2 regions of the Clostridium sp. BNL1100 genome follow, and region 1 is predicted to be linked to the other one. Evidence: riboswitches for the same ligand, from Rfam matches in the RefSeq annotation. Region 1 holds a riboswitch; the other holds the start of a gene.

Region 1 (12,779 bases):
GTACCAAAAGATGATAATTATAAGGATAGTTCTGTATTAGGCGCCGATTCAATGACCTTTTCAGTATTTGGTCAGTCAACAGCATATACTTCATCCAACAAGACACAGGTTGATATGCTTAACAAATTGGCAGGACGAGTAAGCAGTTCTGTAGATGTCTCTGTACTGGTTGGCTCAAATGACGGGCTTACAAGAAGCAGTATAAAGGTTCCACAGTTGAGTACCACAGCAAGCTATAAGTCATTGGATATTAACGGTAACCGACTTATTCAACTGAATACTGCCAAAGGCGGCTTACGTGTAACAAACACAAATGAGTGGTTATGGTTTATTAATCAACTCGATTCCTTTAACGGCAAAAACGTATTTGTATTTCTCAAGGAAGATCCTTTGAAATTTAATGATACAAAAGAAGGACAGCTTCTAAAAGACACACTTACAGATTTTAAAAAGAAAACAGGAAAGAATGTATGGGTATTCTATAAAGGAAATTCCAATTCAAGTTATATGGACAAAGGTGTTAAATATGTAGTCACCGCAGGCTTTGATTCCTATGGCTTCAGTGACAGCAACAAGGGCGCTGCAAAGTATGCCGTTGTAAAAGTTAAGGGAACATCGGTAACATACCAGTTCAAATCATTTAATTAAGACATAAAAATAAAACCGGAAGCAACAAAAGCTAAACGCTTTAATGTTTCCGGTTTTTATTTTCTCTTTTTTTGATAATACATTGTTATTCAGGAAGCTGATCCATTTTGTGTTTCAAGAAAGCTGTAAAATCATCCTTTAATTCATCTCTTTTTAGAGCAAATTCTACCGTAGCCTTTAAAAATCCTATTCTGTCGCCTACATCATACCTGTCGCCTTCAAAATCAAAAGCATACATTGCTTCCTGCTCCATCAAATTCTGCAATGCGTCTGTGAGCCAAATTTCACCATTCTTACCCGGTGTAGCAGTTTGAAGGAACTCAAAAATTCTGGGAGAAATAATATACCTACCCAGTATAGCTATATTTGATGGTGCCTGCTCAACCTCCGGTTTCTCAACCAATCCTTTTACCTTATATACTCTTTCATCTATCTGTGTTCCACCGATAACACCATATTTTGTTACATCCTGAAGGGGTACTTTTTGAACTCCCAGGATAGTAGTCTGGTATTCGTTATATACATCCATCAACTGCTTAATACATGGTACCGGAGAATCCACTATATCGTCACCCAGCATGACAGCAAAAGGCTCATTGCCGATAAACGATTTAGCACAATAAATAGCATGTCCGAGGCCTTTTGCTTCCTTCTGTCTTATGTAGTGTATATTTGCAATATTTGAAATCTCCTGTACAACACTCAACAGCTCCTGTTTTCCTTTTCTATGGAGCTCCTCTTCCAATTCGTAAGATTTATCAAAATGGTCTTCAATTGCTCTTTTATTTCTTCCGGAGATAATAAGTATATCCTCTATCCCCGCAGCAACTGCTTCTTCAACAATGTATTGTATAGTAGGTTTGTCGACTATAGGTATCATTTCCTTAGGTTGTGCCTTGGTTGCAGGTAAAAATCTGGTTCCAAGACCGGCAGCAGGTATTATCGCCTTTCGTACTTTCATAGATTTCCTCCATATGTACTTTATTCAAATATATTTTACCACATATTTTAATTTTATCGCAACAAATGTTTCCATTTATACCCTTTTAATCCAATGCATTGATTATCCTTGTATTTTATGTTATAGTTTTAACATAGCTATGATTAAAAACTTCATAATATCTTCAGGGCAGGGTGTGATTCCCTACCGGCGGTAATGTACTATTTTGTATTAGCCCGCGAGCGTTTTGCAGACATGGTGTGATTCCATGGCCGACAGTACAGTCTGGATGAAAGAAGAACATTAAACAACACTAATTTGTTATTTGGTTAAGCTCTGTGGATTATTATTCGCAGGGCTTTTTAATTTACTTTTATTTACATTACCATAAGGGGGCAAATCTCAATGAATAGCAGTAGAATCAGAAAAATGACAACAATGGGTGTATTGGTAGCAATTTCGGTAATTCTTATAATATCTCCTCTGAAATTTCCATTTCCCGGTGCACCGTTCCTTGTGTACGATGCGGCAGACGTAGCCATTATTATAGGAGGATTTATCTTTGGGCCTGTTGAAGGCGTTATCCTTACTATTGTAACAGCTCTTGTTCAAACACTGGCAGTTAATACCGGCGGCGGATGGATAGGCTGCGTTATGCATATTGTTGCTACGTCAGCTCTGGTAAGTACCGCTTCTATAGTTTATTTAAAGAAAAAAACTCTTAAAAGTGCTGTTATCGGTTTAATTCTAGGAAGTCTTGCAATGACTGCACTGATGATACCCATGAACATGATCTTTTATCCTTTGTTTGCAGGAACTCCGGTTGATGCTGTAATTAAAATGATTGTTCCGGCTCTGCTTCCTTTTAATTTAATGAAAGCAGGTATTAACTCAGTTATCGCCTTATTATTGTACAAATCTGCCGGCAGACTGTTATCCCAGATAGCCCTGAAATAAGGCTATCCGGAGACTATCACACCAAAAATCAGGAAATGATTGCAATTATTTGTTATAGCTATTATGATATATGTTATCAAAAATATAAAATATTAGGAATTACATATTTACATTAAAATAATTAGCACGTATTATAATATTAACATCATATTGTGACAGTGTCACATGGGCATCATATGCCAATTAATTTTAATTTGCTAATGCAATAATTGCGGGGTGATATTGGTATGGAATTTTGTAATAAATGCGGCTCTTTGAAGATTAGCGGGAATTGCACAAACAAAAAATGTGACCAACATGTTAAATCTATGGTAGAATTGGCTACAACTCAGCAAATTGAGTATATCAAAGAGTTGGCAGAGCAGTTAAATGAAGATATCAGTGATATGAACTTTGAAACCATGACAAAAAATGATGCTTCATATCTTATTGATGACTATCTGGAACGTTTGGATGACAATGACAAGAAACTTATAGCTGAAGATGATATTCTTGATGATGAAGAAACTGACGAAGAAGAATTATAACGTTATATTATATTGTAAAAAGCGAGAGAAAATTCCTCGCTTTTTATTTTTTCAACAAAATACTCTAAAAGCTGTTGATAACTTCTGAATTACTTGTTAATTATAACATGTGGATATGTGATACTGTTTACAAAAAACTGTGAATAATTATAAAACCTCATGGGGACCAAGGATTTCCCACGTTTTTTACATACTTTTTAATATTGCATTATATATGTGGATAATGTGCATAAATCTGTGCATAATTTAAATTTGATAGTTCACATAAGTGTGGAAAAGTGGGTTAATTTGAATATTTTAAACTAAATCCGTATTGAAAAAGAGCATCATATTCTTCATTGTTATCCAACTTTTCAATTGTAATGGGAAGTTGTTCAGCTGATTTAGGCCAACTCACAGGTAGTCGTCCTTTGAAATTGCAGTTATCTCCGTAAATAACCGGTGCAACCGCCCCTCCTTCTGTGCCGGGTAACCATGCCTCAACCAGGGCATCCCATTTATTAATCTCACTTGTGATTATCCTCGGTCTCCCCGATACAATAATGACAACTACGGGTTTCTTTGATTCATATGCAATTTTCAGTGTATGGGCATTTTCACTAAAAGCCAGCCCTTCGCTTAATCCCAGCGTTTTTTCATCGCCTCTTCCTTCAGCATAAGGGTGTTCTCCTAAAACTGCGACAACCACATCCGCATCCTTTATTTTTGCAGGATCGGTGATTATAACACCTCTTCCTTCATCTGCCATTTCCTTAAATCCATCCAGAATAGTTGTACCGCCCATCCATCTCTTATCTCCGACATCCAATCCACCTTGCCATGTCTTTGTCCAACCGCCGCATTGTACACCTATATTATTTGAGGCTGGTCCAACAACTGCAACTTTTGCTGATTTTTTGAGAGGAAGTATGTTCTTTTTATTTTTCAGAAGAACCAATGATTCCTTCACAGCCTGTTCCGCAATTTGAATATTGGAATTCTGCCTGATATCATAATCTTTATTTGTCCTATCACCTTTTTCGTCAAATTTGTCTGACTCCATTTTTACTCTTAGTATCCTGAAAACTGCTTCATCTATCCTATCCATATTTATATCCTGCCGCTTCTCACTTGCTGCCTCCAGTAAACATTTATAGGACTCCTTCCACCGTTTCCCTTCCATTAATACGTCTATTCCGGCATTCACAGCATTTGCTATTTTTACATAAAGGCTGTTGCCATCCAGATATTCAACACCCTCATAGTCACTGATTACTACTCCCTGAAAGCCAATATCCTGCTTAAGTTTGTATTCTATAAGGTCTCTTTCAGAGTGATTTTTCCTACCCTTTACACTGCTGTATGAGACCATAATTGATTTAACGCCGGCTTTAACTGCATCTTTATATACAGATATATATTTATCTTTAAGTTCCTCTGTGCTGATATTGGTATTTCCACGATCAAGCAGTCCATTCATGCCTGAGCCAAATTCAACTGCTCCGTCTGCCACGTAATGCTTTGCACATGCAATTATGCCCTTTTCCTGAAGAGCTGTTATAAAAGGAGTTGACATCATAGTCACAAGATCTGAGGTCTCACTGAAACACTCATAATCCCTCCCCCATCTTATATCGTTGCTTACTGCAACACACGGGGAAAATGTCCAATCAACGCCTATTGAATTTAATTCATCTGCCACGGCTGCTCCAATTTCCCTTGCAAGTTTCCCGTTACGAGTAGCTCCCAAGGCAATATTGTGAGGATATATAACGGTATCCTTCATGTTGTTGTTACCATGAACGGCATCTACGGCAAATAAGAGAGGTATCGATAACCTTGACTCTTTAGCCGCATTTTTATATGTACATATCATTTTTCTCCAACCATCCGGGTTATTTTCTTCCGGAGCTGAACCCCCTTGGGCAAAAACAGACCCTATTGAGTAGGTTTTAACATCCTGAGCGGTAATAAAGTCCTTTTCCGCCATAATCATCTGACCTACTTTTTCCTCCAGTGTCATCTTTTTTATATATGCAATTATATTTTCCTTGATTGATTTTTCTTTGTCGTATATTGCCATTACTCCTGAATTATTTCCGCTGTCTGTGGAAATATGAGTGTTGTTTGGAGCCTTATGTGTATTAGGTGTAGTATTACTGCAGCAGCATAGTGATAATATTAATAAAGAGGTCAGAAGTATTCTTTCCAGTCTTTTAAAGTTCAATTAATCACCCCAGTGTTTGGTATATATTACTATAATATTAAAATAATTGTAATATATCAACATTAATCTACTTATATCTTAATATAGTTAGTAGTATTTAATAAATTAATATAATCCGGAGGTTTTCAATGAGAAGATTACTACCCTTTATTACCTTAATACTTATTATATGCCTTACTTTGGCATCTTCAGCTTCTACTGAAGCCCTTCCTGCCGAGAATAACCATATAAGCATGTGGAAAGTTACAAATCAAAATGATACCTCGGAAAGAAATATTACATACCTTGTGGGATCATTATCAATTACAGACAAAAGCATATTCCCTTTAAATGCACAACTCGAAAAGGTATACAGTGAATGTTCAAAAATAATTGTAGAAACTGATATGACAAAAACTACACAGGACCAAACCGTAACAGCCCTATTAAAATATGGGCTGCTATCAAAAACAACCATAGATAAGGTGTTAACAAAGGAACAGTATACCAAAGCAGACAACCTTATAAAAAAGTATACTCAAAATAAGAAATCACTTGCTGCTTACAAGAATTTTATGCCCTGGGTAATAGAAAACCTAATTTCTAGTCTTGCAATTAGCAACTCACAAAATTTTTTACAAAACCCTGTTTCCTCATATTTTGTAGCAAAGGCAAAGAAAGACGGAAAGTCAATAGTTGAAATTGAATCTCCTGATTTACAGCTAAGCAGGCTTAGCTCAATGTCATACTCTCTTCAAGGTTCACTACTTGAGAATACAATTAACGTTGTAGAAAAGGAGTCTGAAACTGTAAAAAATGCAACGGCGTTATGGAAAGAAGGTAACATCGAGGGCCTTAGCGAGCTATATTCATTTGACAAGGCCTTTCGAACAACAGTAACCCAAAAAACCTATGAATGCATTATTAAAAATTTAAAATCCGGTGGTAAATATTTTGCCGTAGCTGACATTTCGATGCTGGCAGGAAAGAATGGTGTTATCAATATGCTTAAGGAAAAAGGCTATAAAGTAGAACAGCTGTAGTACTTTAATAGGGCTTCCAGATAAATTACTCCCATCTGCGTCCTATATCGTTGACAATACCTAAGCAATCACATATTTTCATAGCCTGGTGATTCAGTATATCATCAAGGAATTACCATTGCATCGGTAATATATGAGCCGCTGGATATTCTCGCCGCCAGACTATCTTTATCATATGTGAAATTTGCAAACCCAACACCTGCTCAATACCGTAGTCCGTTTCGAGCCCTATATTCTCAACGGCATATTTGCTCATACTTGGGGTACACTCTTGAGTACCTCAAGTAGTCTGATTCCATGTATGGCTCCTGAAGCACCGGAAATGTCTACAACTATATTTATTTAAAGCACCTTCCTTTATCCGTTAATAATTATTTTTCTAATGTTTTGAATTGTTGACATTTATTTTAAGATTTATGATATTATTATCTCTGAATTTGGTTTTCGGAGGTGCTTTAAATGAATTTTGGTCATTTTAATCCAGTTAACAAGGAGTATGTTATTACCCGCCCGGATACTCCTGCCCCCTGGTGTAATTATCTTGGGTCTGTAGACTACGGTGCAATTATATCCAACAATGCAACGGGCTATAGTTTTGTAAAATCCGGTGCAGCCGGGAGAATAATTCGTTTCAGATTAAATTCCATGTCCAACGATCAACCCGGTAGATTTATTTATATACGAGACAATGCAGACGGGGATTACTGGTCAGGCTCGTGGCAGCCGGTTTGTAAATCAATTGACAGCTATAAGAGTGAGTGCAGACATGGAACTGCCTATACTATTATTTCATCCTCCTACAAGGATATAGAAAGCCGTACCCTTTATTATGTTCCTCTTGATAAAAACTATGAAGTATGGAATTTCAGAATAAAGAATAATGGCGTAAACAAACGGAGCTTATCTATATATGGCATGGCGGAATTCACAAACCATGACCACTATGAAAATGACACTGTGAATCTTCAATATTCACAATTTATAAGTAAAACATATTTTAAAGATAATCACATACTCCAGGTAATTAACGAAAATGGAAGCGAGGCATCAGCAGATGTTGAAGGAACTTCCAATAAAAAGGGCGACCCTATATACAGGTTTTTCGGTCTGGCAGGTCAGTCTGTTTCTGCTTTTGACGGCGAAAGAGATATTTTTATAGGTAACTATAGAAATTATGGCAATCCTGTTGCCGTAGAATCAGGAAAGTGTTCAAATACCGTTGCCTATAACGGAAATTCCTTTGGGGCTGTCCAGACAGATATAGAATTAAATCCCGGTGAGGAAGCTGAAATGACTTTCCTCCTTGGGGCAGGAAATGAAGACTTTGCAAGAAATATTATTTCAAAATATGATGCCGTTGAAAAGACTAACATATGCTCTTGTGAAGATTCTTTCGGTTTCAGCAAGGTTGTGTCCCTTGAACTTTCACAACTGAAAACCTTCTGGCATTCAAGGCTAGGCAATCTTCAGGTGGAAACCCCGGATGATAATTTTAATAATATGGCAAACGTATGGAATGCATACCAGTGCTTTATAACATTTTTCTGGTCCAGAGCAGCCTCTTTCCAATACTGCGGTCTGAGAAACGGGTTAGGATACCGTGACACGGTACAGGATATACAGGGTATAATCCACTTGGACCATAATGCTGCACGAGAAAGACTTTGGCTTATGCTTTCGGGACAGGTTTCCAACGGCGGCGGCCTGCCTCTTGTGAAATTCGACCATAAGCCCGGAAAGGAAACTACTCCTGATGAATCACAATATGCAAAAGAAACGAGACAATCCTTCTACAGGGCAGATGATGCACTTTGGCTCTTCCCAACTGTTATTACATATATTAAGGAAAGCGGTGACTGGGGCTTTATAGATCAAACAATCCCTTACGCTGACAAGGGCGAAGCATCTGTTTACACCCACCTTAAACAAGCAATACAGTTTAACTTGGACAGACAGGGCAGCCATGGCCTACCGGCAGGGTTATTTGCTGACTGGAACGATTGCCTTAGACTTGGCTCAAAAGGAGAATCTCTCTTCGTGGCATTCCAGCTGTACTATGCCCTTAAAATTTTTGAAGAATTTGCAGTTAAAAAGGATGCTTCAGATGATATTGCATGGGCAAAAGACTGTCTTGAAGAATTAAGTGGAAATATCCAAAAATCCGCATGGGAAGGGGATCAATATGTCCGTGGCTTCACTGAGGACGGATATATTATTGGATCGAAAAACAATTCCGAGGCAAGTCTGTGGCTTAATCCTCAGGTCTGGTCCGTTATAAGCGGTGCCGCTGAAGGAGAAATGGCCAATACCGTTCTTGATAAGGTATATGACAATTTGAATACTAAATATGGTGCAATGTTGTTTTACCCGGCTTTCAGGGAATATGGTCTTCCTGTTGCAAGAATGTCACTTTTTAATGCCGGAACCAAGGAAAATGCGGGAATATTCTCACAGCCCCAAGGCTGGTTGATACTAGCTGAAACAATAATAGGAAATGGTAACAGGGCCTATGAATATTTTACCGAAATAAATCCCGCTGCCATGAACGACAATGCCGAAAAAAGAAAACTGGAGCCATATATCCATGGGCAGGCTACAGAAGGAATTGATACCCAAAACCACGGACGTTCACATGTTCACTGGCTGACAGGTACAGCTTCAACCGTTATGGTTTCAATGGTATACGGAATTCTGGGGCTACAGCCTGAGTACGACGGTATAAAAATAAGTCCATGTATCCCTTCAAGCTGGAAGAACTTTAAAATGACCAAGGTATTCAGAAATAATGTTCTCAATATAACTGTCGATAACAGTCAGGGAGTGGAAAAAGGAGTACAATACGTTACCGTTAACGGAAAACATATTGATGGCTGTTATATCAGCATAAATGAACTTAAAGATACTAATGAAATAGTAGTAGTAATGGGTTAATAAAATAGAATGGGGCTGTTGCAAACCTGTACGTTAGTATAAATTGTATCAATGGAGGCTTGGTTAAAGATATTTGCAGATATTTGTCGGCGAACATGGATATTTTACCGTAATATCTACACGATGTAGGTATTAGCGACACAATGAATCATGGATGATGAATGTGAGCGACGGTAAAATATCCTATGATGAGCCGTTATAAACTCTTGCAAATATCTTAGAAGCAATCATTGATATAATTTTATACGGGAGTACAGGTGTTAAAACAGCCCCTTCTTATTAAATAAACCTTTTTCTTAATCCAAGTGTTATAAAATATATAACCGCTGCAATAATAACTATTGTTGCTCCCGTTGCAGTATCCAGATAGTATGACATGATAAGGCCACCAATACCTGAAACAAAGGAAATCAGTAGTGCAATGATATTGTACTGCCGGGCGTTTGATGATACGTTTCTTGCAGCAGCAGCAGGAAGAACCAGAAGTGAATTAATTATCAAAAGTCCGATCCACTGTATGCTGACTGTTACCACCACCGCTATAGCAGATGTGAAAGCCAGTTCAACCGCCATGGTATTTATTCCACGGCTTTTTGCCAGTGATTGATTCAAGCTTACCAAAAGTATTTTATTGTAAAACATTAACCAAAGTACGATTATTATAATGGCTATAATGAGCAATAGCCCTACCTCTCCGGCACTTATGCTTAAAAGATCTCCTACCAGAACAGAAGAGTATTTACTGCTGCCTTTTGAATACATTAGTACAACGCCCAAGGCTATTGCAGCAGAAGAAAATACCCCGATAACTGTATCTGTAGATGTCTTTGTTTTATTCTTAACAATTGTAATCAGTACAGAAAAAGCAATAGAAAACACTATCGCAGACCACATAGGCTGAAAAATACCTATTGCCGTACCTATTGCAATACCGGTAAACGCACCATGCCCCAAAGCATCAGAGAAAAATGCCATACGGTTGTTTACAATTATTGTTCCCAGAATACCGAATACCGGAGCAATCAGCAAAATAGCCAGGAAGGCATTTTTCATAAATTCATAATCGAGCCAACTGAACGGGAACAAAATATCAAGTATTTTATATATCTGCACCATTATTTCCCGCCTCCGTTCTCGTCCGTTTCATTTCCCAAAAAACCGGTCAAACCGAAGGTTTCATGCATCCGTTTATCAGTGTAAACTTCTTCCGGATTTCCATTGAGTATTACCGTCCTATTTAACAAAACCACTCTGTCTGCATGTTTCCTTACCAAATCAAGATCATGGGATACAAGTATTATAGTCAGATCATACTCTTTCCTTATTTTAGACACAATCTCATAGAAAACTTCAAGACCCTTCCTGTCAACCCCTGACACCGGCTCGTCCAGAAGTAAAAGCTGTGGCATTGGCTCAAGTGCCAGCGCCAGTAATACTCTTTGCAGCTCTCCACCGGACAAAGCTCCCAATCGTTTATCTATAAGTTTATCTGCCTGAACTCTGTCCAGACAATCTATAATCCTTTTGTCCAGTTTTTTTGAAACACCCTGCCATGCAGGTTTTCTGCTCATACATGATACAAACAGGTTTCTTACGCTAAGAGGTGCGGAAGTATCGAATTCCAATTGCTGAGGTACGTAGCCAACAACAGGCCTCCCGCCAGCCTCCCCACTAGCTCCTGCAAACACAATATTACCCTCATGCTTAATTTCTCCGAGTATGGATTTAAGTAAAGTACTCTTTCCTGCCCCGTTAGGGCCTATTATGGCAGTCAACTCCCCACAATGTAAGTGAAGGTTTACATCCTGCAATATTTGCGTTCTCCCTATCGTTACAGAAAAATTCTCTATTTTAGTACAGCAATACCCGCAGCAGCCCAAGCTATTCTCACAATTTCCTCTGTGCTTTCCAATAAACTCTTCCATTATATTTCCTCATATTCCAATTATATTGCAGTTAATTTTAGTATTAACTATTATACACCTTTCCCTTCGAAAAGATAATATTTTTAAGAATATATGGTATGAATCACTATTCATATGCAAACACTTAGTTATATCTGTTGAGAAATTCAGGATTAATTTTTGAAGTTTTTTATTATATAACTATAATTTTTTGTAATAGATACTTATTTTTATATATTTTTGTGTTAATATGTTTAATGTAATAATTATATTGGGGAGGACTAATAATGAGCAAGATAGACACAGCTTCTATTAACACTATAAGGGTGTTGGCTGCAGAAGCAGTTCAAAAAGCATCTTCAGGACATCCGGGTTTGCCACTGGGTGCAGCACCTATAGCCTATACTGTTTGGGCAAAACATATGAAACATAATCCCAAAAACCCACAATGGCCAAATAGAGACAGATTCGTACTCTCAGCAGGTCATGGTTCAGCAATGCTGTATTCAATGCTGCATGTGTTCGGTTATGATGTTTCAATGGAAGATTTGAAGAACTTCAGACAATTTAACAGTAAAACTCCGGGACATCCTGAATACGGACATACACCGGGCGTTGAAATTACAACTGGACCTCTTGGTCAAGGTGTTGCCAATGCGGTTGGTATGGCAATGGCTGAAGAATTTATGGCTGCCAAATTCAACAAGGACGGCTACAAAATAGTTGATAACTATACTTTTGCATTATCAGGAGACGGCTGTCTCATGGAAGGTGTTGCAAGCGAAGCAGCTTCACTTGCAGGTACCTTGAAACTGGGCAAGCTTATATTACTTTATGACAGCAACAATATTACTATAGAAGGAAATACAGACATAGCTTTCACAGAAGATGTTGCAAAACGTTTCGACGCATATGGTTGGCAAGTACTTAAAGTTGAAGACGGAAACAGTGTTGAGGACATCAGTGCAGCAGTTGCCAAGGCAAAAGCTGACACAAGTGCACCTACAATTATTATCATAAATACTCAAATCGGTTATGGATCACCAAAAGCAGGAAGTTCTTCTGTTCATGGTGAACCTCTTGGAGAAGAAGGACTTGCAAAGACTAAGGAATTCTTGGGAATGTGCAAGGATGATTGCTTCAACGTAAATGAAGAAGTTTCAGCTTACATGAAAGAACTCGTTGATTCCGGTATTAAAGCTGAAAATGAGTGGAATGATATGTTCAATAAATATGCTGCTGAATACCCAGGTCTCGCAAAGGAATGGGAAATGTGGCATAATAACAGCTACGAAGAAATGCTTCTAAACGATGAAAACTTCTGGAAAGCTGAGCCTAAAGCAAATGCAACCAGAGCTATTTCAGGAAATCTTATAAATTATCTGGCACAAAGAATTCCTAATCTTGTTGGAGGTTCTGCTGACCTTGCACCTTCAAACAAGACTGCTATGAAGGGTGTAGGAGATTTCTCAGCTAAAGATTACAGCGGCAGAAACCTTCACTTCGGTGTAAGAGAACACGGAATGGCAGCTATAGCAAATGCAATGGCTGTATATGGCGGATTAAAACTGTACTGTGCGACCTTCTTTGTGTTCACTGACTATTTAAAGGGTGCTATGAGACTCTCAGCACTTATGAAGACAC
Region 2 (12,779 bases), 1.8 Mb from region 1:
TTGCTATCATGAAGCAGTACCTGCTGGGTATCGTAAAAACTTTACCTTACAAATAGGAATCTGTTATAAACCTGTACCAGAAAAACCAAGGGTTTCAGCTATTCGCTGAAACCCTTGGTTTTTGTCATTGACTTTTGGTATTGTACAAGTAATAATATGATTAACATCTTGGAGAAATTTACTACGTAATTTTATATTTTGGATTTTAAACTAATAACTTATCTAAATAGACCTATAAGGATTAGTAAATGTTTAAATTAAATACTATTTATCGGCCAATTACTGCCCAGCCGTTTTTAAATGACGAATCTTATACTGAAATTCAACCTTGTGAAGTGCTTAAACCCTACATATGCTGTTTTTGGGGTACTCGGAAGCCTTATTCGAGTTTTACTTCAACTGAAATAAAAGATAAGCTTGTAATACCTGATACATGCATGGATATAATATTTAACATTAATACGGATAAAAACGAGCTTGATGGTTTTTTTGCAGGTGTAAGTGATACTACATTTATAGATAAGACAAAAAATGTTACATCTTCAATGTCTTGCTTTGCCATTAGGTTCTATTGCTGGGCTGTACTATTATTTTCCGATGAATCAATGAAACATGTTCTTAATTCTTTCGTTGTAGTTGAAGATTACTTTAAAAACTTTAAGCGTGACTTGTATGATATACTGATTAGCAATCAGTTATTTCTTGATAGAGTAGATAAGGTTCAGCAATATCTCATTAAAAAGATAAACCATGACAAACAGAACAATAATATAATGAATTCTGTTTATAAAATTTTAAAGTCTAAAGGTACAGCCAATATTTCTGAACTTGCCGGTTTCACGGCAGTAAGCCAAAGGCAGCTAGAAAGGTTGTTTTTAGAGTACGTCGGGGTTTCGCCCAAAAAACTTTCAGGTCTTGTTCGCTACCAATACCTTTGGCAGGATATTTTATATAATACAAATTTAAATATTCACGATAGTGTTTGCAAATATGGATATACAGACCAATCGCATTTACTTAATGATTTCAAAAAATATCACACCTTATCTACTGCAGATGCTAGAATATTTGCTTATAAAACCAGGTGATGTCGGATTTTTACAATACAACAAAAACTGAAAATGGTATTATATAAAAACTTGATGCTTGATTATATTTGGGAAGTAGTTGAGCATCAGATAAAAAGTGTTAAATCACTGGGGAGGGTTATATATGTTTAGAACAATACTTCAAATTTATGTTAAAGGAAGTGATGAGGCTTTCGAGTTATATAAGAGGGCGTTTGATGCAAATATAGGTTTTGAGGATGTAGACGAAAATGGTACAGTCATCCATAGGGAACTTGACGTTTGTGGACAAGCCATTGCGGTTGGTGAGGCTCATGACACCACCCGTGCCGGCGGAGATAAAAGGCTTACAGGCAATACTATGCAATTTTGCATTCAATTTGGAGCAGGTCAAGAGAGGAGGGTACGTAAGGCATATGAAACCCTGCTTGACGGTAGCGAAATTATTACTCCTTTTGGTGAACTATTTTTTAGCCCATGTGGAGTGGAATTGATAGATAAGTATGGTGTATGGTGGTGTCTATTTATATAATGCCTGATTTTTAATAAAGATTCTAATAATTTTAATATTTGAAGGTGATATTGTGAAAAAACTTACATTAAAAGACTACAAAGAGATTAAATCATGGATGTACCGTAATGCAAGACCGTTAGAATTAGCAATTTGGCAGTTTTACTTTGAAAACGGCAGTAAGGAGGCAGTGCTTTCTGCTTTAGAGATTTATCAGAATGACGACGGTGGGTTTGGTCATGCCCTTGAAGCAGATAGTTGGAACCCAAATTCATCACCATATACAACATTAAAGGCAATAAATATTTTAAAAGAAGTTGGTTTTAATGATAAGCATCATCCGATAGTACGAGGAATATTTAAGTTTCTGGAAAGTAATGCTTATTGTTCTGAAAACGGATGGTATTTCAATATTCCGTCTAATGATGATTATGCTCATGCACCTTGGTGGACATACAATATGGAAGCCAACTCTTTTGAAGGCATTGGACTAACCGCAGAAATTGCCAGTTTCATATTCTTGAATGCTGATAAAGACTCTGAAATATTCAATAAGGCTCTAATGATTTCTGACCGTATAATCGGTAATCTCAGCAAAGCGGACAATTATGGAGAAATGGGAATTAGAGGTTATTGTGTGTTACTTGAAGCTTTGGGAAAAACAGGGATGGCGTTACAATTTGACCATAAATCACTTACAGAAAAAGTAAAAAAGCTTGTATATAATTCTATCGAAAGAGATACAACTAAATGGATTTATTATACTAGAAGGCCTTCCGATTATATAAATTCACCTGAAAGTATCTTTTATAAGGATAACCAGGATATTATAACAAAAGAACTTGATTACCTAATTGATACAAGGCCTCAGAATGGTGTTTGGAATATTACATGGAGCTGGTTTGAAAACAATGAGAGATTTGCAAAGGAATTTGCTATAAGTGAAAATTGGTGGAAAGCCAGAGTTGCCATTGATAAAATTATTTTTCTAAAAAACTTTGGTAGGCTGGATGAATTGAATACGTAAAGTTTTTTCTATAAATCAAAGCCACGCCCCCTGGAATAAATAATATTTGCTGTAACATTATTACAAATAGATATATAATTATATTTTGAAGCAGGGAATTTTGATTAAATTCTAGGGGTTGAATTATATTGAAAAGAATATTATTACTTATTACTTTAATTGCAGTTATATCAATTATCACTACCGGATGCAAAGTAGATTCTGAATTACCAAATCAATTATCACAAGATGAAAAATTAGCAGATTTTGAATACATGTGTAATATACTCAAAGAAAATTATCCTTTTTTCGAAGTTAATAAACGAAATAATAGTGTAGACTGGTTAGCAAAGAAAGATACATATGTAAGTATGGTGAAGTCAACAAAAAATGATCAGGAATTTTTTGATACAATGTCAAAAATACTTAATGAACTTCATAATGGGCATACGCACATGTTTAGCGAAAAGGATTATTCTTATTGGAAAAATCTTGTCTTAAACTGGGAAAGTGGTAGTAATGAACCTTGGTTAAAAGAATTAAATAATGATAAAGTTTTATTACGCTATAACCAAAAAGAAAGTAAACAATCAGTTTCAAATTCATCAGATATATTTCAGAGAAACAACGTAGCCAGTGGTAAATTCGATATTTTGAGCTTTTTACCACATACAAATACTAATACAAAAATAATTAAAAAAGGGGAAGTTGCATACCTGGCTGTTAGTGGATTTGATTATTATAATATTGAGAAAGATAGAAGAATAATAAAACCTTTTCTTAACAGCATTAAAGATTACAGTAAATTGATTATTGATATTAGAGGAAATGGTGGAGGTAATGACAGATATTGGATAGAAAATATTGTTCAGCCTCTTATTAGCAAACCACTAAGCAACAAAATATATTGGGTTTTTAGGGGGGCAACCTTTGAGGAGCCATTTATTAGCCATATGATTGGGAATGGCTATGATAGACTGGATTTAGTCAGGGAAATTAACAGGGAAGGATTAACTAATACACCACCTGAATTGAAAAAGAATTTTAAGTATTACAAAAAGGTTGTAAATACAATTTATCCGGTTAATTCTATAAATTTTAAGGGCAAAATATATTTGCTTGTTGATAAATACGTTTTTTCTTCAGCAGAAGCCTTTGCTATATTTTCTAAAAATACTGGTTTTGCGACTATAGTAGGAGAAAAGACAGGAGGTGATGGTATTGTAGGAAGCCCTTTAATTTGTGCATTACCTAATAGTGGCTATGTATTTAGTCTCTCAATTACAATGGGATTAACTGATAATGGAACTTGTAATGAAGAATTCAAAACTAATCCTGATGTAGAAATTACACAAAAGTGGTATAACAACCTTTTCCAGGACAAATCAATTAATTATATTTTGGCAGGAGATATAAAATACTTTTGGATTTCAGATATAGGAAAGCTTATTTTAATTATTGCACTATTTATTGGAATTATATGTTTTAAGATTTGGTTTAGAAAAAAATCACCCCATTTTATTTAACAAAATACTTCCGCCATAAGGTTTAAAAAGCTCAGCAAACTTTAAATAACCACGCTTGTTGTCAAGCCAGATAAAAGTATCTTCAGGACTTAAAATTACAGGCATCCTGCTGTGAATATAAGACATCTGTTCGTTTGCATCTGTGGTCAGAATAACAAATCTGTTACTTACAGCTCCCATGTTATCAATGAACCTATTGTACAGTCCTGCCATATATATTAAATTGCCTGTTGCTGAGCGAATGAAATACTTTTCTTTTTTACCGTCAGCTTTTCTCCATTCATAAAAACCGCTGGCAGGGACAATACATCTTCCTGATTGAAGAAGCTTTCTGAAGGTGGGTTTTTCATGAACAGTTTCACTTCTGGCATTTATAATAACCCCGCTGGACTGTTTGAAATTGGGGAATCCCCACTTAAACAAATCAGTTGATTTTTTACCATCAGAAGAAATATCAGTTATAACCGGAACGGTATCAGTGGGAAAAATCTCACCTGTTTTAATTGTTGTAGCTTTCTCCTTAAGTTTTTCATTAATATCATTAACTATATTTCTAAGTTCCTGATTCTCTTCCTCTGTAAAAATAGCGTATCTTCCACACATAAATATTGCTCCTCCAAGTTATATTTTATAAACGATAGAGCTACTTGCCCTCTACAAACCAACGTCCTTCCTCAAAAAAAATAAATACTTCTTTTCCCATAACCTTACAACGGTAGCGAATACCTTGCCCGCCTACTTTTAAGCTTGCCGCTTTTTTATGGTCATATACTTTGTCTATTATATATTTTGATCCATCTTCCCAAATAAAGGAAACAGGTATCAGCTCACCATTGGGAGAAAATGTTGCATTTAATTGTACAAAAACCTTCTTCATAATATCACCTTACCTAAAAAATGAAACGGGATGAATAATATTGTCTTCAACTGGGTTGGCGTTAAGAGCACTATCTTTAAGCAAAATTGCCCTTTGAACAGAGTAATGGCCAAACCTTTTACGAATAGTATCAATACTAAATTCCAGAGTTTCCAATTGTGGACGTTTATTATAATCCTCAAAAAAGGAAAGCTGGGTATGAGTATCCGCTGTAACCAAATCAGTTGAACGTATACCAAGAGAACGTATAGGCTTATGCCAATTCCAATTTGCATTAAAAATATCCATTGCTTTACGTGAAATTTCACCGGATATATAGCTGGGAACCGGGAGCTTTGCTTGTCGTTCAATTGATGCAAGCTCATTATCACGAATAGAAATCTGTATTGTAGAACCCTTTAAATTATGTTTTCTAAGCCTTTCCGCAACACTTTCAGCCAGCACAGTAAAAGTAAGTTTAACATCCTCTGTGTTTACAAGGTCTCTTGCGGTTGTCATGCTGTTTCCTATGCCTTTTATAGTTTCTTGGTAATCTGTTGCAGTTACTTCGGAATAGTCCATGCCATTAGCAAAATTCCAGAGAGTTTCTCCCCATTTTCCAAGATATCTTTTAGTGAAAGAAAGAGGCGTCCCTGCAAGGTCTCCGATAGTCATTATGCCGACCTGATTAAGTTTCCTACGGGTTGACCTGCCCACATAAAGCAATTCGCCAACATTTAATTTCCAAACCATTTCCTTAAAATTATTTTGATTAATAACAGTAGTAGCATTAGGCTTTTTTAAATCAGACCCAAGCTTTGCAAATATCTTATTAAAACTCACTCCTACTGAAGCAGTAACACCAAGCTCTGTTTTAATAAGTTCACGTATTTCATTTGCAATCTTTTCTCCATCTCCGAAGAGCTTGGTGCTTTCGGAAACGTCAATCCAGCATTCATCTATGCCAAAACTCTCAACAAGGTTGGAATATCTCGAATAAATTTCTCTGGCTTCCTTTGAAAATCTCAGGTATAAAGCATAATTGGGATTAACAACAACGAGATTGGGACACTTTTGTTTTGCTTGCCAGATAGCCTCGCCTGTTTTTATTCCAAACTTTTTCGCAATATAATTTTTAGCCAGGACAATTCCGTGACGCAAATCCTGGCTTCCGCATACTGCTAAAGGATAATCCCTATACTGTGGATTGTACAGACATTCAACAGAAGCGTAAAAATTATTCAGGTCACAGTGTAAAATTACTCTATCCATAAGGTCACTCCAGTCAGAACGTTTGTTCGTATAATCATTATAAATCCGAACAAATGTTCTTGTAAAGAGGTAAAATTGTGTATCTCTAAAATTGTTTTGCTTTTTGTACAAAATTATCATGATATTATGTAGACTATTAAAATATTCTATAATATAATATCATTCGTCGATGCAAATTATGTAAACTTATTACAAATATATGGCAATGATAATGTAATAAGTAATAAATCTACATAACCTTCCATTGAAGAAGTATATGGGAATTAAGTTGTACTCTAATGCATGTAATTAGGCAAGAGGGGCAACTGACAAGCTATGAAATATACACACCAAAAGGAGGACTATTACATGCACAATCGGAAAGCCAAATTTTTAAGCGTTGCATTATCAGCGGTTATGGCACTCTCAACCTTAGTTGTACCTTTTAATGCAAATGCAGCATCTGCTCCAGGTCAATATATTATAGGTGATGGAAGTGGAGGCGGAGGCGGAGGAGCCAGTGGCAGTAATTTTGCCGGGGGTGCCGGAGGTAACGGCGGAGGGGATAACGATACAATTAACGGGACCATAGGAAGTGACGTTATATTTGGAGATGGCAGCGGCGGTGGAGCCGGGTGCAGAAGCGTGGGCGGTTCAATCAACCCCAGAGGAGGAGTTGGTGGCGGTGGAGCTGACATAATCAATGGCGGAGACGGTGATGACGTCATATTTGGCGATGGTTTTAACGGACAGGACTATCTTGGGTGGTATCCCGGAAATGGAGGAATAGGAGGCGGAGGTGCCGGAGGTGCAGGCGGTATATTTGGACAGCCTCCTGCAGGTGGAATCGGCGGAATTGGCGGCGGAGGCGGCGGAGCCGGAGGAAGCGGAGCATGTATCCCCGGTGCAACTCTTATCACTGGAGTAGGTAATTCAGGAGGAATTCAAAGCGGTACAAACGGTGGAACCGGTGGGGCAAGTACAACATCTAATGAAAATGGGGTTCCTGGTGCCGGTGGTGCACCTTCTGTATACGCAGGAGGTGGTGGAGCAGGATTCGGAGGAGCCGCAGGAGGAGCAGGGGCCAATAATGCAAATGGACTAACCGGAGCAAACGGAGATACCAACCAACATACATATAATGACACTACAGGCAGTGTACGTGGTTATTTTACAGAATCAGTACTTAGGACACTTTTGTTAAACAATCCAACCTTTGGTGCCGGAAACGACACAATTAACGGAGGTGCAGGAAATAACAACCTCTTTGGTCTGGGTGGTCAGAATACATTTATAGTGGATTCAGCTGATAATGCGTCGAGAACTGTAATATGGGATTTAAAGTATGGTGATAAACTACTTTTGCAAAATGATGGCGTTTTAGTCTCTCAGGTTTTTTCAGAAAGTGTTTTAGAGGGGGCATCATATGGTGACTTTGATGGGGACGGTTTTGATGATGATACAAGAATTATGTTCAATTCAAATCCTATAGACCTTATAGATAACTTGTTGTCAAAAACTAACAACGTAGGAACAAATGGAGAAATATCTCCATCCAATTCAGCACCTGTTATTGATCTGAATAATAATATAAATGTTTATAATTTGGGAAGCGGATTCGATTGCTGGTTTGGCGCCGGAGCAGTTGTAAATGATCGTGATGGTGATCAGGACTGGGATGGCGGAAAAATGGAAGTAAAATTAGAATGGAATGCAACTGAGAACGACCAATTAGGGGTTTTTGAAAATTCAACATTAGCTCCCATAATAGCTTTCTCAGGTACTGATGTTACCGCAGCCGGGGTATCTATCGGAACAATGTCTGTACCTGCAGCTGCAGGTGCTAATACCGCAAAATATCTGGTATCAGGTAATACATTGTTTACTGTAACATTTAATAGTAACGCTACAAATGAATATGTTCGTAAACTGGTAAACCATTTACTTTTTAAATCAATCAATGCAGGAAACGGAAACCGTGTAGTATCAGTAAAACTTACAGATAAGCATGGGAACTCATCAATGGATACAGAGGTAATCGGAGCCAATGTTCCGGCAGCTGCACCTGTATTTCAAAGTGCCGCTACAGACACATCTGGTTCAAAAGTAATTGCGGTTTTTGATAAAACCATGATGGCAAGGCCTGATGGAAGACAAGGTCAGTTTACTGTAACTGTTGACGGGAGTCCGGCGGTAGTTACATCAATTGCCAACGCAGATTTTGATTCAACATTGGAGTTTACTCTTGCAACTCCTGTTGTAAACGGTCAGATTGTTAAGATATCCTATGCAACCGGAAGTATAATTTCCGCAGATACAGGAGTACTGGCAACATTTGGACTTCAGGATGTTGTAAATAATGTACCTGCTTTATACACCGTACCCGGTGTACCACAAACTGTTAAAGCAGTTGCGGGCAACGCACAGGCGACAGTCACTTTTAATGCTCCTGCATCTGACGGAGGAAGCCCTATTACAGGATATATCGTAACATCAACTCCGGGTAGTATTACAGCAACTGGAAATACAAATTCAATAATAGTTACAGGTCTTACCAATGGTACAACCTATACCTTTACCGTAAAGGCTGTAAATGCGGCTGGAGAGGGTAATGAGTCGGCACCATCTAATCAGGTAACACCTTCAGCACCTTCAAGCGGGGGTGGTGATTCAACAGGAACACCTTCAACACCTGCAACTCCAACACCGAGTGATACAGGGGTTGAGATATTAGTTAACGGTAAGGTTGAAACTGCTGCAACGGCAACAAAATCTGAACAAAATGGTAAATCAGTATTAACACTTACGGTTGATGATAAAAAAGTAGAACAGAAAATAGAACAAGAAGGTAACAATGCAGTTGTTACAATTCCTGTGAGAAATAGTTCAGATATCGTCGTAAGTCAATTGACCGGACAGACTGTAAAATATATGGAAACAAAGAATTCTGTTCTGAAAATTCAAACAGATAATGTAACCTATACTATACAGGCTTCACAAATCAATATAGATAATGTAAGTGAAAAGATAGGAAAACAAGTAGAATTAAAGGATATCAATGTAGAAATAAAAATTTCGGCATCTCCGGACAGTGCAGTAAAGACCGTAGAAACTACGGCTAAAACTAACAACTATCAAGTCATGGTGAAGCCTGTAGACTTTGATATTACATGTTCAAATGGTGACAAAACTATAGATGTTACCAGATTTAACGCATATGTTGAAAGAATGGTTGCAATACCGGACGGAATAGACCCAAACAAGATTACTACCGGAATTGTGCTTAACGCAGATGGATCATTCTCTCATGTACCAACGGTGATAAATAAAATAGACAACAGATATTATGCAAAAATAAACAGCATTACAAATAGTACATATTCAGTAATCTGGAGTCCGAAAACATTTGATGATGTAGAAAACCATTGGGCAAAGGCTGCTGTTAATGATATGGGCTCAAGGCTTATAATCAGCGGTGTGGGCAATGGAAAATTTGCACCACAAAGAGATATTACAAGAGCTGAATTTGCTACAATCGTTGTAAAGGGCCTTGGTTTGATGTGTACCGGAACAGGAAAAGACACATTTAATGATGTGGCAAAGGGTACATGGTATTATGACGCAGTCTCCATTGCAAGCGAGTACGGAATTATTTCCGGCTATGGCTACGGAAAATTCGGTCCTATGGACAGAATATCACGTGAACAGGCAATGACAATAATCGCAAAAGCAATGGATATAACAGGCTTAAACATTGAATTAACACAGGATGAGCAAGCAAGTATTCTATCAGGATTCAAAGACTCTGAAATTGCTTCCGGCTATGCCATAACAGGAATTGCAGCCTGTGTAAAATCCGGAATTGTAACCGGAAGAGGAAATAATATGGTTGCACCAAAATCTGATATTACAAGGGCTGAAACCGCAGTAATAGTGCGTAAACTCCTACAAAAGTCAGAGCTTATTAATCAATAAGCCAAAGAAAGTAGAAAAACCCGAAGGACTATCGGCCTTCGGGTTTTTTTAACTACACCTTGACTAAAACATCCAATACTGTTATAGTTTACTTTAATAAAATATGTTAATAATAATAATGACACTTCAGGGATAGGTGAAAATCCTTACCGGCGGTAGATAGCACAAGCTATAAGCCCGCGAGCGAAAGCAGATCCGGTCAAACTCCGGAGCCGACAGTACAGTCTGGATGAAAGATAGTGTATTTAATTTTGCTATTTTGTCCCCGGGGGTTGTCTACCTCTGGGGATTTTTGCGTTTTAAGGAAATAAAAGCAAGGAGAACAAAATGAATATACATGAGTTTTATATGAAAAGGGCATTGGAAATTGCAAAAGGGGGGTGGGGGAGAACAAACCCGAATCCATTGGTTGGAGCTGTTATAGTAAAGGATGGCGAAATAATCTCTGAAGGTTTCCATGAAGCCTTAGGGTGTGCCCATGCCGAAGTTTGTGCTTTTCAAAATGCTACCACTGATATTTCAGGCGCTACTATTTATGTAAATCTTGAGCCGTGCTCCCATTACGGAAGGACGCCTCCGTGTGCAAAAGCGATTGTAGAGTCTGGAATCAAGGAAGTAGTTGTAGCCATGGTGGACCCAAACCCCAAGGTAGCAGGAAAGGGCATACAAATACTAAAAGATGCCAATATTAATGTCATAGTGGGAGTTCTTGAGGAAGAGGCAAAAAGGCTGAATGAAATATTTATACACTATATAACAAAACGACTTCCATTTGTAATTATGAAAACGGCAATGACCTTAGACGGTAAAATTGCATCGGTTACAGGCGACTCCAAATGGATAAGCGGTGAACCCTCAAGAGAGTATGTCCATAAAATACGTAATAGAGTATCGTCAATTATGGTAGGCGTAAACACAATAATAAATGATAATCCCTCATTGACTGCAAGACCGTCCTCTGGAGATGGCATTGACCCTGTCCGTATCGTAGTTGACAGTTGTGGAAGGATTCCAATGGATAGCAAGGTTATTTATTGTGATTCAAAGGCAGGACTTATACTTGCAACTACAGATAAAATTAATAAAGACAAGGAAACTCAGCTTTTATCCCGTGGGGTAAGGATTATAAAAACCGCTGAGAAAAATGGTAAGGTGAATCTCAGGGAGCTTATGAAGGAATTGTACAAGCTTGAAATTGACAGTGTTCTTTTGGAAGGAGGAGGTACCCTTAACTTTTCAGCACTGGAGGCAGGAATAGTGAATAAGGTAATGTCCTTTATTTCACCCAAAATAATAGGCGGAAGTTCGGCTGTAACGCCTGTAGGAGGGAATGGAATAGATAAAATGAAGGATGCAATAGCTCTGTCGGATATCAGAGTCGAAAAATTTGACAGGGATGTACTTATTGAGGGATATATTGCAGACAAATAGCGATTTGGGAGGTGACAGGCGTGTTTACGGGAATTGTTGAAGAAATGGGAAGTGTTAAAAACATTGTATATGGCAGCAGCTCAATTAAGCTTTCCATAGAGTGTACGACTGTAATTGAAGGTACTGTTAAAGGAGACAGCATAGCTGTAAACGGCATATGCCTTACTGTTACTGAATTAGGAGGAAACTGGTTCACGGCTGATGTAATGCCGGAAACCATGAGGAAAACAGGGCTTGAAAAGCTGAAGCCCGGCGGAAAGGTAAATCTGGAGAGGGCATTAAGACTTGCTGACAGGCTGGGAGGACATATAGTCAGCGGTCATATTGATGGAACGGGGACTATTACCGGGTTAAAGAAAGAGGATAATGCAGTTCTTATTACAATTACTGCACCTGAACAAATTATGAAATATATTGTTCAAAAAGGTTCGGTGGCTCTGGACGGTACAAGTCTTACCATAGCGGAGCTAAGTACAAATACCTTCACGGTTTCCCTTATACCGCTGACCCGGGGATTCACCATACTTGGCTCTAAAAGTATAGGCGACAGAGTAAATATAGAATGTGACATTATAGGGAAGTACGTAGAAAAGATGTTAAAAGGCGAACCCTTGGAATCACAATCTTCCAAAAAGGATTTGTCAGCTGAATTTCTCAGGGAACACGGGTTTATGTAACAATAAAAATCAAAAAGGGAGTGAATTTCATGAATTTTAGTACAATAGAAGAAGCAATAGAGGATATCCGCCAAGGCAAAATTATTGTAGTGGTAGATGATGAAGACAGGGAAAACGAGGGTGACCTCCTTATGGCCGCCGAAAAGGCTACCCCGGAAAGTATAAATTTCATGGCTACCTACGGCAAGGGTATGATATGTGTTCCGCTGACATCAGAGAGAGCACAAGAACTGGAACTTTTCCCCATGGTAAGTCACAATGAGGAACGTCTCGGTACGGCATTTACGATAACTGTAGACCACAAGGATTCAACAACAGGTATTTCGGCCTTTGAAAGAGCACATACAATAATTGAACTTACAAATAAGAATGCACGTCCGGGAGATTTCAAAAAGCCGGGGCATGTATTTCCCCTTACGGCAAGAGACGGAGGAGTTCTCAAACGCACCGGACATACTGAAGCTGCAGTTGACCTGGCT

What was found. A riboswitch is a leader RNA that binds a small molecule or an ion and turns the genes downstream of it on or off. The one in region 1 is predicted to bind FMN.
Region 2: another riboswitch for FMN. It lies ahead of ribD (bifunctional diaminohydroxyphosphoribosylaminopyrimidine deaminase/5-amino-6-(5-phosphoribosylamino)uracil reductase RibD); the one in region 1 lies ahead of CLO1100_RS19380 (ECF transporter S component).

The regions. Positions count from the first base shown of each region.
Region 1 covers NC_016791.1:4,486,718-4,499,496, forward strand. Annotated here, with positions in the region: gene CLO1100_RS19370 (phosphodiester glycosidase family protein) at 1-648, shown strand, start outside; gene galU (UTP--glucose-1-phosphate uridylyltransferase GalU) at 734-1,609, opposite strand; FMN riboswitch at 1,765-1,893, shown strand; gene CLO1100_RS19380 (ECF transporter S component) at 1,994-2,545, shown strand; gene CLO1100_RS19385 (hypothetical protein) at 2,773-3,072, shown strand; gene CLO1100_RS19390 (glycoside hydrolase family 3 protein) at 3,356-5,278, opposite strand; gene CLO1100_RS19395 (TraB/GumN family protein) at 5,407-6,300, shown strand; gene CLO1100_RS19400 (N,N'-diacetylchitobiose phosphorylase) at 6,760-9,231, shown strand; gene CLO1100_RS19405 (metal ABC transporter permease) at 9,511-10,347, opposite strand; gene CLO1100_RS19410 (metal ABC transporter ATP-binding protein) at 10,347-11,156, opposite strand; gene tkt (transketolase) at 11,423-12,779, shown strand, end outside.
Region 2 covers NC_016791.1:2,697,163-2,709,941, reverse strand. Annotated here, with positions in the region: gene CLO1100_RS11460 (dockerin type I domain-containing protein) at 1-56, shown strand, start outside; gene CLO1100_RS11455 (helix-turn-helix domain-containing protein) at 249-1,088, shown strand; gene CLO1100_RS11450 (hypothetical protein) at 1,213-1,599, shown strand; gene CLO1100_RS11445 (hypothetical protein) at 1,652-2,605, shown strand; gene CLO1100_RS11440 (S41 family peptidase) at 2,734-4,110, shown strand; gene CLO1100_RS11435 (SOS response-associated peptidase) at 4,093-4,713, opposite strand; gene CLO1100_RS11430 (hypothetical protein) at 4,754-4,987, opposite strand; gene dinB (DNA polymerase IV) at 4,997-6,238, opposite strand; gene CLO1100_RS21250 (S-layer homology domain-containing protein) at 6,587-10,192, shown strand; FMN riboswitch at 10,312-10,437, shown strand; gene ribD (bifunctional diaminohydroxyphosphoribosylaminopyrimidine deaminase/5-amino-6-(5-phosphoribosylamino)uracil reductase RibD) at 10,520-11,623, shown strand; gene CLO1100_RS11410 (riboflavin synthase) at 11,644-12,300, shown strand; gene CLO1100_RS11405 (bifunctional 3,4-dihydroxy-2-butanone-4-phosphate synthase/GTP cyclohydrolase II) at 12,330-12,779, shown strand, end outside.